DNA from 3 places in the Agrobacterium sp. 22-210-1 genome. Region 1 is predicted to be linked to each of the others. Evidence: predicted binding sites of a transcription regulator. Region 1 holds the regulator's gene; each other region holds the start of a gene.
What was found. Region 1 encodes PhoB, which activates phosphate uptake and scavenging genes when phosphate is short. Its sites were predicted from a motif close to TGTCATNNANCTGTCAT; they were not measured.

Region 2: a site for PhoB is predicted at 1,322-1,338, ahead of ACQZ5F_RS05185 (LTA synthase family protein). Genes of this name have one in related genera too.
Region 3: a site for PhoB is predicted at 2,922-2,938, ahead of ACQZ5F_RS02305 (BtaA family protein). Genes of this name have one in related genera too.

What each region holds. Positions count from the first base shown of each region.
Region 1 covers NZ_JBNWCI010000001.1:2,239,295-2,243,620, forward strand. Annotated here, with positions in the region: gene ACQZ5F_RS11245 (aspartate aminotransferase family protein) at 1-382, opposite strand, end outside; gene ACQZ5F_RS11250 (GcrA family cell cycle regulator) at 813-1,346, shown strand; gene phoB (phosphate regulon transcriptional regulator PhoB) at 1,735-2,418, opposite strand; gene phoU (phosphate signaling complex protein PhoU) at 2,449-3,174, opposite strand; gene pstB (phosphate ABC transporter ATP-binding protein PstB) at 3,273-4,088, opposite strand; gene pstA (phosphate ABC transporter permease PstA) at 4,103-4,326, opposite strand, start outside.
Region 2 covers NZ_JBNWCI010000001.1:1,012,098-1,016,423, forward strand. Annotated here, with positions in the region: gene ACQZ5F_RS05185 (LTA synthase family protein) at 1-1,264, opposite strand, end outside; gene ACQZ5F_RS05190 (NAD+ synthase) at 1,486-3,165, shown strand; gene ACQZ5F_RS05195 (glyoxalase superfamily protein) at 3,415-3,792, opposite strand; gene ACQZ5F_RS05200 (TolB family protein) at 3,984-4,326, shown strand, end outside.
Region 3 covers NZ_JBNWCI010000001.1:471,494-475,819, forward strand. Annotated here, with positions in the region: gene ACQZ5F_RS02295 (glycoside hydrolase family 25 protein) at 1-661, opposite strand, end outside; gene ACQZ5F_RS02300 (class I SAM-dependent methyltransferase) at 915-1,631, opposite strand; gene ACQZ5F_RS02305 (BtaA family protein) at 1,628-2,878, opposite strand; gene ACQZ5F_RS02310 (lytic transglycosylase domain-containing protein) at 3,138-4,220, opposite strand.

The DNA.
Region 1 (4,326 bases):
AGGTGACGATGCGGAATTTTTCCGGGTGGCCCTTTGAATAGTGATAACGGCGCGCGGTCTTGATGGCGCATTCCAGCGCTTCAGCACCGGAATTGGTGAAGAACACCTTGTCCGCGAAGGTTGCTTCCGTCAGCCGTTTAGCGAGCTTTTCCTGTCCGGGCACTTCATAAAGGTTCGAGACGTGCCAGACCTTCTCGGCCTGCGCCTTAATTGCTTCCACGAGGTGCGGATGAGCGTGACCCAGCGAGTTAACCGCAACACCGGCTGCAAAATCCAGATATCGTTCGCCGCTCTCCGTGAACAGCCAGACGCCTTCACCGCGCTCGAAGCGCAGCGGGGCTCTTGCAAACGTATCGAACAATGGCGCGGCGGCTTCGGCCATGGCTGTATCACTCCTTGCGCGGATGCGCTGTCATAAGGTTGTCAATAGGCTCGCGAGGTTATCCCTCGCCTGAAAATCAAAAATGCCGCCTCGCGGCGGCAGGGGCACTATTGTCACTTCGTTTGCCGATGTCAACAAAAGTCCGCGTTTCCCGGGCTTCTCAAGCACTAGTAGGCGCCACCGAAGGAGGCCCAAGGTGTTGCCTTTCAGACTCAACGCACCAGCAAGTTGGGGAAAACCGGAAAATCGATTCCAGATGATTCCCGCGACTCTTGCCACGGAGTCGGGCTGGCACTAGGTTAATCGCTAATTACTAGACTGCATTGCGGCGGAACTAGTCACCTAAAATCCGGCAGAAACCACGCTCGCGGCGCGCCCGCGAGACGGAGAGGGATTCTGCCGAAAGATACGCGACAAGCGGAGAAGCGGCATGAACTGGACAGACGAGCGGGTCGAGAAACTCAAGAAATTGTGGGCCGAAGGACTGAGCGCCAGCCAGATAGCAGCGCAGCTGGGCGGTGTAAGCCGTAATGCCGTGATCGGCAAGGTCCATCGTCTCAATCTACCGGGACGCGTCAAGGCCGGCGGACCGGTCACTTCGGCACGCTCCGCGCCCAAGCGCACCGCGGCCCCTGCCCCGCGCGCGACAAATTTCACGGCACGCGTCAGCGCGGCGCCGGCCCGCACCATGAGCCGTTCGAACGCAGCAACGGCTCTTCATGAAGAGATCGATATCGAAACCGCGCAGGTTCTCGATTACGTTCCTTCCAGAAATGTAGTGACGCCGATTTCCCGTCGCTTGACGCTGACGGAACTGACCGAGCGCACCTGCAAGTGGCCGGTCGGTGATCCCTTGAAAGACGATTTCCACTTCTGCGGTTGCGAAGCGCTGGAATCCTCACCCTATTGCAAGTTCCATGCGAAACTCGCCTACCAGCCGGTCAGTGAGCGCCGCAAGGCTTGAGTGTTGCGGCACGCATTCAGCACTCAAAAACTACGGGCCTTCGGGCCCGTTTTTTTATGACAAATTCAGGCCGGTTCCGGAAAACAATCGCCGGTGGAATGTTCGGCCTTTCCTCCACGCCGCCCGGGCCAGGCACGTCCGGTTTAAACGGCATCTTTGGACGTGCCCTATCTCTTTGTTTTTACGTATTTTCCGGACGTAGAACCGCTTTACTGGAAATACTCTAGCCCACAATCCGCATGCGAACAGGCCGCCGATTGTCCATTCAAAAGGTCAAGGTGCCGTGTTTGGGAAAGGTTCAAAACCGAAAGGCCCGAAACCGGAATGGTGTCGGGCCTTTTGATTTTGGTCAGATGTTGTGCTGATTGAAGCTGCTGTTCGGCTTAGCTCAGGCTTCCATCGAATATCCAGCACCGCGAACGGTGCGGATGACATCCTGCATGTGCGAAAAATTGAGCGCCTTGCGCAGGCGCCCTACGTGAACGTCAACGGTGCGCTCATCCACGTAGATATCGTGACCCCAGACGCCGTCCAGCAACTGCGAGCGGGAGAACACCCGACCCGGAGATGTCATCAGGAATTCCAGCAGGCGAAATTCCGTCGGTCCGAGGCGCACTTCGCGGCTCTTGCGGTGAACGCGGTGGGTTTCGCGATCGAGTTCGATATCGCCGCATTTCAGCACCGATGAAAGAACCTCCGGGCGGGCCCGGCGTAGCATCGCCTTGACGCGGGCCATGAGTTCCGGCGTCGAGAATGGCTTGACGACATAATCGTCGGCGCCGGTGGCAAGACCGCGCACCCGCTCGCTTTCTTCACCGCGCGCTGTCAGCATGATGATGGGCAGGCGTTCGGTTTCGGGCCGCATTCTCAAGCGCCGGCACAGTTCGATGCCGGAAACACCGGGCAACATCCAGTCCAGGATAAGAAGATCCGGAATACGTTCCTGCAGCCTGATTTCCGCCTCGTCGCCACGGGGTATCGTGTCGACGTCGTATCCCTCAGCCTCGAGATTGTAACGAAGCAGGACGCTCAACGCTTCCTCGTCTTCCACAACTGCAATCTTGGGCACCATATACTAACTCCGCAAGCTTCTGCCTGTCTGTTATTCGGTCACCGAACCGAGTGTGTTGGAACTATCGTCCTTCGGACGCTCACCCTCCGGCTGGCTGCCGGTGGCCATGTAATAGATTGTTTCAGCGATATTCGTCGCATGATCGCCGATACGCTCGATGTTCTTGGCGCAGAACAGAAGATGTGTGCAGGTGGTGATGTTGCGCGGATCTTCCATCATGTAGGTCAGAAGCTCACGGAAGAGCGACGTGTACATGGCGTCGATTTCTTCGTCCCGTTCACGAATGGCGTTGGCTTTCTCGGCAGAACGCGTGGAATAGACGTCGAGTACTTCCTTGAGCTGCACCAGCGCCAGTTCCGACAGATGTTCGAGACCGCGGGCGAGCTTGCGCGGCACGCCGGTGCCGGCAACCGCGATAACGCGCTTGGCGGTGTTCTTGCCGAGATCGCCAACGCGCTCGAGATCGCCGGCAATACGCAGCGTGCCGATGATTTCGCGAAGATCGGCCGCGACAGGCTGCCGTCTGGCGATGGTGACGATGGCCTTGTCGCCGATCTCGCGCTCGGAATGGTCGAGGATCGCGTCGTCGGAAATGACCTTCTGCGCAAGCGCAGCGTCGGAATTGACCAGTGCGCGCACGGCGTCGGCGCACATCTGCTCGGCCAGACCGCCCATTTCGGCGATGCGGCGCGTCAGGAACTTCAATTCCTCGTCATAAGCGGACAGAATATGCGAATGGGTCGTTGTCTGTGTCATGGTCTAATCCTCCGGCTTGGCCTTCATGCACGTGCACGCCAACGGGGCACGGCAAAGGCACCAGTCTTGTTCGGTTTCGATAAAGCGCCGGCCGGAAATCAGCCGAAGCGGCCCATGATGTAATCCTGCGTACGCTGGTCGTCCGGATTGGTGAACATCTTGTCCGTTTCGTTTTCTTCGACAAGATGACCAAGATGGAACATGGCCGTACGCTGGGAAACACGCGCTGCCTGCTGCATGGAGTGCGTGACGATGACGATCGTAAAGTTGGCGCGCAGTTCGTGGATCAGTTCCTCGACCTTGGCGGTTGCGATCGGATCGAGCGCCGAGCAGGGTTCATCCATCAGGATCACTTCCGGGCTGACGGCAACCGCGCGCGCAATACACAGACGCTGCTGCTGACCACCGGAAAGGCCGGTACCGGATTCCTGCAGACGGTCTTTCACCTCGTTCCACAGGCCGGCCTTCTGCAGGCTCTGTTCAACGATCTGGTCCATATCCGCCTTGTTACGGGCAAGGCCGTGGATGCGCGGACCGTAGGAGATGTTCTCGTAAATCGTCTTCGGGAAGGGGTTCGGCTTCTGGAACACCATGCCGACGCGGGCGCGCAATTCCACGACGTCGATCGCCTGATCGTAGATATCGTCGCTGTCGAGGGTGATCTTGCCGGTGACCCGGCAGCCATCGATCGTATCGTTCATGCGATTCAAGGTACGCAGGAATGTGGATTTACCGCAACCGGACGGACCGATGAGCGCAGTGACCGTGTTTTCGCGGACATTGAGGTTCACGTCGTAAAGCGCACGCTTTTCGCCGTAAAAAACCGAAACGTCCTTGCCGATCATCTTGTACGAAACTTCATTCATTTTCTTGTCCAGCGCCTTTTCAACTGCTGCTTCCGACAACATGTTCATTGCTCAATCTCCCTCTACCAGCGCCGTTCGAAGCGGCGACGCAACAGGATTGCGCCAACATTCATGACGATGAGGAACAAAAGCAGGATGATGATAGCGCCGGATGTCCTTTCGACAAAGGCACGTTCCGCTTCGTTCGCCCACATGTAAATCTGCACCGGCAGAGCCGTGGACGGATCCATCGGCGTTGTCGGATAATTTGCAACGAATGCCACCATGCCGATCAAGAGCAGCGGCG
Region 2 (4,326 bases), 1.2 Mb from region 1:
GCGCCTTGTCGGCCGTCGCCATGATCTCGTCCATCAGCGCATCGTCGGAGGCAAAGTTGCCGCGTTTTTCCATGGCTGGCAAAGTCGCTTCGGAGCGGAATTCCTCGAAGCCGAAATTCGTATAGACGTGCTTGCGGTTCCAGAACCATTCCTGGAATGGGTGCATGGCGATGGCGGAATAACCTTCACCGCGGAAGAAGCTGGCGAGCGAGGGCACCGGGCGGCGGATATATTGCTGATAGGGAATGCTGCCATAGGGCAGGAAGGCGTTGGAAAAGCCGGTCAGCGCCTCGAATTCCACATTCGCCGTCATGCCGCCGAACTCGGGCGAGAACACGTTGCCGGACTGTTTGGCGCGGATGGTCGGCATCGGATCTGCGGAGAGCTTCACGTTTTCAAGCCGCGTCGGATCCCACAGCGATTCGCTCATCAGCATGATCACATCAGGATAATCGCCCTTGTTGGGGGCGAAAGCGGCGGGCTCGGAGGTCAGGTCGGCGATGCTGTTTTCGCCATAACCCTGCGGCGCCGAGACATTGGCCATCGGAATATTGAAGGCGAAGGCCATCAGGAAGCCGTTGTGACGGTAGTTTTCCTGCTGATCCCACATCATGGGAATGATGTTGAGGCGATCGCGGACCCAGGAATAATGCGAATAGTCCATCAGCGAGGCAAGGCCGGCAAGAAGCGGCAGCGCCAGTGCGAGCCCCGCGGCGCGTTCACGCCAGCTCAATGACGGCGAATGGCGGCGCGCCAGAAGCCAGAGCGCCACGACAGCCGTAATGGCGGCGCAGATGCCGAGGCCAACCAGCACTGCCGTCAGCGGTTGCGCCTTCAGCATTGTGGGTAAGAGTTCGAAAATCTGGCGGCCGAACAGCAGGTCGGATGGGTAAAGCGGATCGGAGAGATAGGTCTGTTTCTGCGCGGAAATCAGCCCCGTCAGCGCGCAGAGCGGGGCAACTGCGATGAGGGACAGATAACGCCGGCCAAGGATCGCATCCAGCGCGACGAGAAGGGTGAGCACGGCGGCAATGGTGGTCATGCCCGGCCGGGCGGAGGAGGTGAGGAAAGCACCGACATCATGGAGCGAACCGCGGGCAATCCATTCCAGCGCCACGACGAGCACGATGGATGCGACCGTCAGATTGGCCAGCGTATAGGCCGCGCCCGAAAGCTTGGAAAGGCTCCTTGTCCATGCAGGCGAAAAGACGAAACCAGCCTTTTCGGAAGCCGTTGTTTTTGGCGCCGAATCTCTCAAACTCATACTCCGGTATTTCAGGCGGCCGCCCAATCCGGGGAGGTGAATCGGGCGTCGCAAAAGTGTCATGTAACTGTCACATAAGCGCGATGAACGCGACATGAACTTTGCGGAGGATGGCTGGAGCGGTGATAACCTTAGCGTGAACGCAGCGGTGGCGCATCGTCCAGGCGATGGCATGCAATTGCCGCGTTGCGGAGCGGCCACGGGCGCGGTATTGAAATGGCATGAGCGACAGACACGATATCCAGAACCATCTCCGGATTGCCGTCGGGCAGTTCAATCCCACCGTTGGCGACGTGGCGGGCAATCTCGCCAGGGCGCGTGAGGCAAGGGCCGATGCGGCAACGCAGGGCGCCGATCTCCTGCTTCTGACCGAGCTGTTCATATCCGGCTACCCGCCTGAAGATCTGGTGCTGAAGCCGGCGTTCCTGAAGGCCTGCCTGAAGGCCGTGGAAGAGCTGGCAGCGGACACCGCCGATGGCGGGCCGGGTGTCGTTATCGGTTTTCCGCGCCAGGGCGAGACGGGCCGGCATAATTCGGTGGCGTTGCTGGATGGCGGCAAGATCATTGCGCTGCGCGACAAGATTGACCTGCCGAATTACGGCGAGTTCGACGAAAAACGCGTTTTCGCCGAAGGTTCGATCTCCGGTCCCTATAATTTCCGTGGGGTCAGGATCGGTATTCCGATCTGCGAGGAAATCTGGAACGAGATGGGAGTGTGCGAAACGCTTGCCGAAAGCGGGGCGGAAATCCTGCTGGTGCCAAACGGTTCGCCCTATTATCGCGGCAAGCTGGACGTGCGCCACCAGGTGGCGCTGCGGCAGGTGATTGAAAGCGGTCTGCCTCTCGTCTTCGCCAACCAGCTGGGTGGGCAGGATGAGTTGGTGTTCGATGGCGCAAGCTTTGGCTTTAATGCAGACAAGACGCTTGCCTTCCAGATGAGCCAGTTCGAGGCAACGCTTGCCGTCACCGACTGGAAACGTACGGAAGAGGGATGGCGCTGCGAGAGCGGACCCTTCTCGAAAATTCCCGAAGGCGAGGAGGCGGATTATCGCGCCTGCATGTTGGGCTTTCGGGATTACGTCAACAAGAACGGTTTCAAGAGCGTGGTCCTTGGCCTTTCCGGCGGTATCGATTCGGCGATTTGCGCCGCACTTGCCGTCGATGCGCTGGGTGAGGAGCGGGTACGCTGCATCATGCTGCCTTACCGCTATACTTCGGAAGAATCGCTGAAGGATGCGGCCGATTGCGCGAAAGCGCTGGGCTGCCGTTACGATATCGTGCCGATCGTCGAGCCGGTGGAGGGTTTCCTCTCGGCACTGTCAGATCTCTTCGAAGGCACGGAAGAAGGCATTACCGAGGAAAACCTGCAGAGCCGCACGCGCGGCACCATCTTGATGGCCGTATCGAACAAGTTCGGCTCGATGGTGGTGACGACGGGCAACAAGTCGGAAATGTCGGTGGGTTATGCCACGCTCTACGGCGACATGAATGGCGGTTTCAACCCCATCAAGGACCTCTACAAGATGCAGGTCTATGCCATTTCCAGCTGGCGCAACGGTAATGTGCCGCCGGGCGCGCTCGGTCCTTCCGGCGAGGTGATTCCCGCCAATATCATCGCGAAGGCCCCGTCGGCCGAATTGCGCCCCAACCAGACCGACCAGGATTCGCTGCCGCCCTATCCGGTGCTGGACGATATTCTGGAATGCCTCGTCGAGAAGGAAATGTCGGTCGAGGAGATTCTGGCGCGCGGCCATGATGTGGCGACGGTGCACCGGGTGGAGCATCTGCTCTACCTTGCCGAATACAAGCGCCGGCAATCGGCGCCGGGCGTGAAGATCACCAAGAAGAATTTCGGCCGTGACCGGCGTTATCCGATTACCAACCGGTTTCGTGACAGGTGATTGGTCGCGCGCGCAGGTAGAAGGTTGTTCCGCTGAGCTTGCCGCGTGTTTCTTCTCCCCGGCGGGGAGAAGGTGGCCCGAAGGGTCGGATGAGGGGGCAACCTCTCGGTTTGTCTCTACCGTTTCCCCCTCATCCCGCTGCCGCGGACTTCTCCCCGGCGGGGAGAAGAAACAAGTGGCTGCGCTTGGTCCGCAAGAGACCTTCGTGCTTAGAAAGACGGCGCGGACACGCCGCGCCGCCTATTCATCTCAAATAACCTGCCCCACATCGATGCGGTTGCCGTCAGGGTCTTCAAAAACAAAGGCGCGCAGGCCATAATCCTTGTCCTGCAGGCCCTTGATGATGCGCAACCCGTGGCTCTTGCAGAGCGCGTGCAGCGCATCGACATCGCTTACCATCATATGCGCCACGTTGAAGGGCGCTGCCTTATGGGTGGGCTGCAATGTCAGGTGCAGTTCGGCATTGCCCTGTTTGAGGATCATGAAACCGACGGGGTTGCCGTTTTCGAAGGTTTTTGTGAAGCCCAGCACACCGACATAAAAATCATGGGCCTTTTCGATATTTCTGACAGGAAGCATTGCGGCGATCCGGCCGAAGCGGATGCCGTGATCGGCGATGGTATTCATCGCGGAACCTCGGATCTGGGAGAAACGGGGAGGGTTACGGGCGGTGCCGGAACGCTGGCGTTTTTTCCGATTTGAATTTGCAGGACGGTGCCTGCGGTCATAGGATCATAATCACCGTGGCGGCGAAAGCAAACGGAATGTCTGCACCAGCCAAGGGACCGATCCAGACTATCGACAGCCCGGGAGGCAGCATGCGCAGTTCCATCGAAATCTTCAACATCCGCACCCGGCAGATGCGGGTGGTGTGGCAGACGCCGGAATTGTTCGAAGCGCCGAACTGGTCGCCGGATGGCAAATATCTGCTGTTGAACAGCGAGGGGTTGCTCTATCGCCTGTCCCCATTCGGTGACGCCTCACCGGAGAAGGTCGATACCGGCTTTGCGACGCAATGCAACAACGACCACGGCATTTCACCTGACGGTTCGCTCTATGCCATTTCCGACAAGGTAGAATTCGGCAAGAGCGCCATTTATCTTTTGCCATCGACGGGCGGCACGCCGAAGCTGATGACGAAGAACCTTCCCTCCTACTGGC
Region 3 (4,326 bases), 1.8 Mb from region 1:
ATTGGCGTTCTTCGTAGATCTTGGCCGGATGGGCTGCGACGGAGCGCACCCAGAAATGGTAATTCTTGAACTGGCCAACGAGATTGTCGCGGTGGAAATCAACAGAGGTGTAGATAATCGGGCGCTTGCCGTAATGGGCTTCGAGGCGATCCATGAAACGCTGCATCTCGGCGCGGACGATGCCGGGTGCGGGCCTTGTCTTGCAGGTGGGGGAGGCGGGGTTCCATTCGACGTCGAGAACCGGCGGCAGGGTGACGGCTTCCTTCGGCACGTTGCGAATGAACCAGTCGGCCTGAGCATCGGCCGTCGAGCAGAAATAATAGAAATGATAGGGCGCGTGGAGGATATCCGCCGCTGCGGCGCTGCGCCAATGGTCGCCGAATTTCGGATCGATGCGGTCCGATCCTTCCGTCGCCTTGATGAAGACGAAGGACACACCTGACTTGCGCACGGTCTGCCAGTCGACATCGCCATTCCATTTGGACACGTCGATACCGTGCACCTCGTGGCGATGCGGGTTGTTCATGCCGAAATCCTGTGGGTCGGTATCGGCGAATTTCGGCTTGGAAACGGATGCGGTTTCAAGCAGGTCGTAACTCGTGGACGTGCAGCCGCCGATCAAGAGCAAAGCCGACAATAGTGCCGAAAAACGCAGCCGCATTGGAACCCTGATGAAAGTGTTGTTGCCCATCCCGCAGCCGCAACATGGCGCGGCGCATCTCCCGATTTACCCATAACATGGTAAACAAATTGATATGGCAAGGGGCAATGGCCCTTTTCGACATCGCAAGTCGCTGGATTTGAAGCGATTTGTGGCGCGGCGGCGGGAATAACGGCAAGGATTCGCAAGTGGTACGCCGCGTGTTGGCAGCGAACCCCTGTTCCTGCGGAGGCGCCGGAATCTTTTTCGAGAATCAGGCGTCCGCCAGCATCCGGCTGATTTTCGGCTGCACTTCGGCGACCGGAAGCGTGATGACGGCCCGCCACGCGTAACCGCGGGCGATCTCTTCAAATTCAAGATTACCGTCAAAGCGGCCAGCCATATTGGCCAGAACATAACGAAGATTGGCGCGCGGCGTGACGTGGAAACGGGTGAGCCACGCCTGCAGAAGGGTGCGGAACCACTTCGGTAATTGTTCCTGCTGGCCAAAATCGACAATATGCAGGGAACCGCCCGGTTTGAGCGCCGTGAGCGCCTGTTCGATCGCCTTTTCCCATTCCGGTATCATCGACAGCGCATAGGGGATCATGACGCGATCGAAACCGTCGGGTTGGCCGAATTCAGCGGTGCGAAAGGCAGTGGCATCGGCCACGCGCAGAATGGGGCGCTCCGCCTTGCCGGCGAAATTTTCCGACGCGGTCAGCAGCATTTCAGATGAGATATCGAGGCCGAAGAGTTTTGCCTGCGGAAACTTCCGGCTGGCCAAAAGCAGGTTACGGCCGGTGCCACAGCCAACTTCCAGCAGCGTGCCGCCATCGGGCACATCGAGGCCGGAAATGGTCCTGTCGCGGCCCAGAAGGTAATATTTGCGGGTGATATCGTAGATATGCCGCTGGTGGCGATACATGCGGTCCATCAGGCCCGCATGCGCGCTGTCTGCAAGGCCCACATTCTCGCCAATGGTTTTCATGCCATAACCCTCTGGTAGATATGGAAACCGCCATAAATGGCCGATCGATCCATGGCGTTCAGCTCTTGCGAGCGCTCTTCGAGATAGACCCACTGGTTGCGAATGTCGGTGGAGAGCCTGCCTTCGATAACACTCTTTTCGGCGGCGGTGCGGAAGATGACGCGTGCGCCGGGAGCGGCTGTGCGACTGATCTGCGACCACAATTCGTTGAGTTGCCCGTCCGTCATCCAATCCTGCGCGTCGAGGAGAATGTAGCGATCAACGCCGCTTGCCGGCTTTTTGGAAAGAAGCTCGGTATAGGTGGCGTGGTGCACGGCGACGCGGGCCGTATTATTACGGATCGTCTCGTAATATTCCGGCTTCAAATAGGCGGGCAGGGCGCCTTCATGTGGCTCGGGATAACGGCGCGCAAAGGCCTGCCAGGCGAAATAATTGTCGCTGAGCGGGAAGTTGCAGGCAAGCTTTTCCAGCCGTTCCTTGAGCACGGCGGCAACTGTGCCGTTAGAGGAAAGGCTCGCCAGCTCATCATATTGACGGGGCGGAATACCGAGGCCGAACAGAGAGCTTTTGCGCTTCGTCAGCCAGCGCACCACCGGCTTGTCGAACAGGGGGGCGACCTTGCTGTCGAAAAACTGGCGTTGTTCGTCCAGCGTGCGGGTCTTGGCCATTTCGGTGAGTTTTACGCCGTGCAGGCGCGCCATCAAATGGCCGGCGCCGATGAAACGGCCAAGCAGGCCGGTGCGATAGATGTTCCGGTCGAACACTGAGATGCGGCGGCGGCCGGAGAGGGTACGCTTCGACCAGTAGGCCTTGGTCGTATCGTCGAGATGGTCGGCGATGAAACGGTCATAACCATGACTGTTGCTGCGCGTATTGGCGCGGCCGAAGTGACGCACGACGTCCTGATGGGCGGGCAGGTGACGGAAGGCGGCGAGCTTCAACTTGTTGAGGGCAATGTGATGCGGGTTCAAATCCACCACATCGATGCTGGCAGGGTTGCGGGAGAGATAGGCCAGCATGTTGCAGCCGCCCGAACCGATGGTGACGACCCGGTGGCCTTCGCCAAGCTCCATCGCTTCCATGTCGATTTCCGGGTCTTCCCAGATTTGCGGATAAACGAGACCGGAAAAAAGAACTCCGAAGAACCTTTCTGAAAGGCCGCTTTTCGAGAGTGCCTTGTGCTGTAGCAATGCGGACTTCAGTTTCGTGTTTTTGCTGAAGCCGGTCTTGGGTGCCGCACTCGTCATATGTTCACCTCTCAGTCGATTGAGAGGCGTCTACAGCCGTGACGCTACAGTTTGATGACAGGGGCTGTGGGTGAAAGCAACGAATCAAAGAGACTGTGGGAAACCATCGGCGTCTAAGTTGCGAACGAAACCTCGTCACACGCGACGTCATCCTCGGGTCAAGCCTGAGAATGACGGAGAGAAAATTTCAGGCGCTTTTGTCACCGGTCTCGAGAAGCCGAACGAATTCAGACGGCATTCCCAATGCAGCCGGAGGCTATTACTTCCGCAGAACGTGCAGCATGCCCTTGCGCTTGGCGTCGTAATAATAACCGCGGGCATAAAGACGGACCGCGTTGTCGCGGTTGTTGTCGGCCACCACCCATGCGCCGCTCAGATATTTGACGGCGTATTTGAGGTTGGTTTCAGCATCAAACAGGCCAGAGGCAGGGCCATCGAAGCCCATGGAGCGGGCCGTGGCGTGCCTGATCTGCATCAGGCCGAAGTTGCCGCTGTTATAGGCGCCGGGATTGTACATGCTTTCACGCTGCACAACGCGGTGAACCAGATCTTCCGGCACATTATACATGACGGCATATTTGGAAATCAGTCCGCTCAGCTTCTCGCGCCCGGCGGGCGCTGCTTTGAGCGGCGTCGTCATCGCTTCGTTCTGTCGGATGGCGGCAAGGGCGGCGTTGGTGGGGCCAGAGGCGTAGGCAAGAACCGTGCTGTCCGGCTTCGGCAACGGAATGACTTTTCGTTCCGCCGTCAGTTCAGTGCCGATGGAAGGCGAACCGGGCGGTGGCGGTGCGGGCGGGAAGCTGCCCTTTACGGCAACGACCTGCGGCAGATCGGCTGCGGCATTGTGGATGGTCGGCTGTGCCGCTGAGCCAGCGGTAGCAATCGCGGCTGCTGCCGGAGTGACGCCTGTCGGTGCGAGGGCCGCGACCGTGGTCGGCGCGGATGTCATCACCGTCGCCTGAGCGACTTCATTCTGCTGCGGTTGCATCTGCGCGCTAATGGCGGCTGCCGCTGCGATTTCAGAGGCCGGCGGCAGGGCCACGCGTCCGCCCTTGACGGCGACTGCGGTGGGAAGTGCTGCAGGCTGGGAAGAGGTTGCCGCATCAGCGGTCTGGGTCGCCGGTGCGGCGGCTGTTGCGCCGGGTACCGTTTCGGCTGCTGCCGTCTGCGTCGATGCCTGGGCGGGTGCCGTAGCGGGGTTGACTGTTGCGATTTTCGGGCCGTTCGGACCTTCCTTCGCGGTATATTCGACGCTGGTACAGCCGCTTAATGCCAATGCCAGACCCACGGTGGAAGACAGAAGAAGTGCACTTCTTCCGCGGAATTTGCCCGAATTTCGCATGTTGCCGCCTTCGTTATGCCTGTCTCTCGATACCCCCGCGTCAAGCGAAGCAGGCAGTGTCCCGTCGAGCCTTCATTAACCTATTGTAAGGATAGCGGCAAGCCGG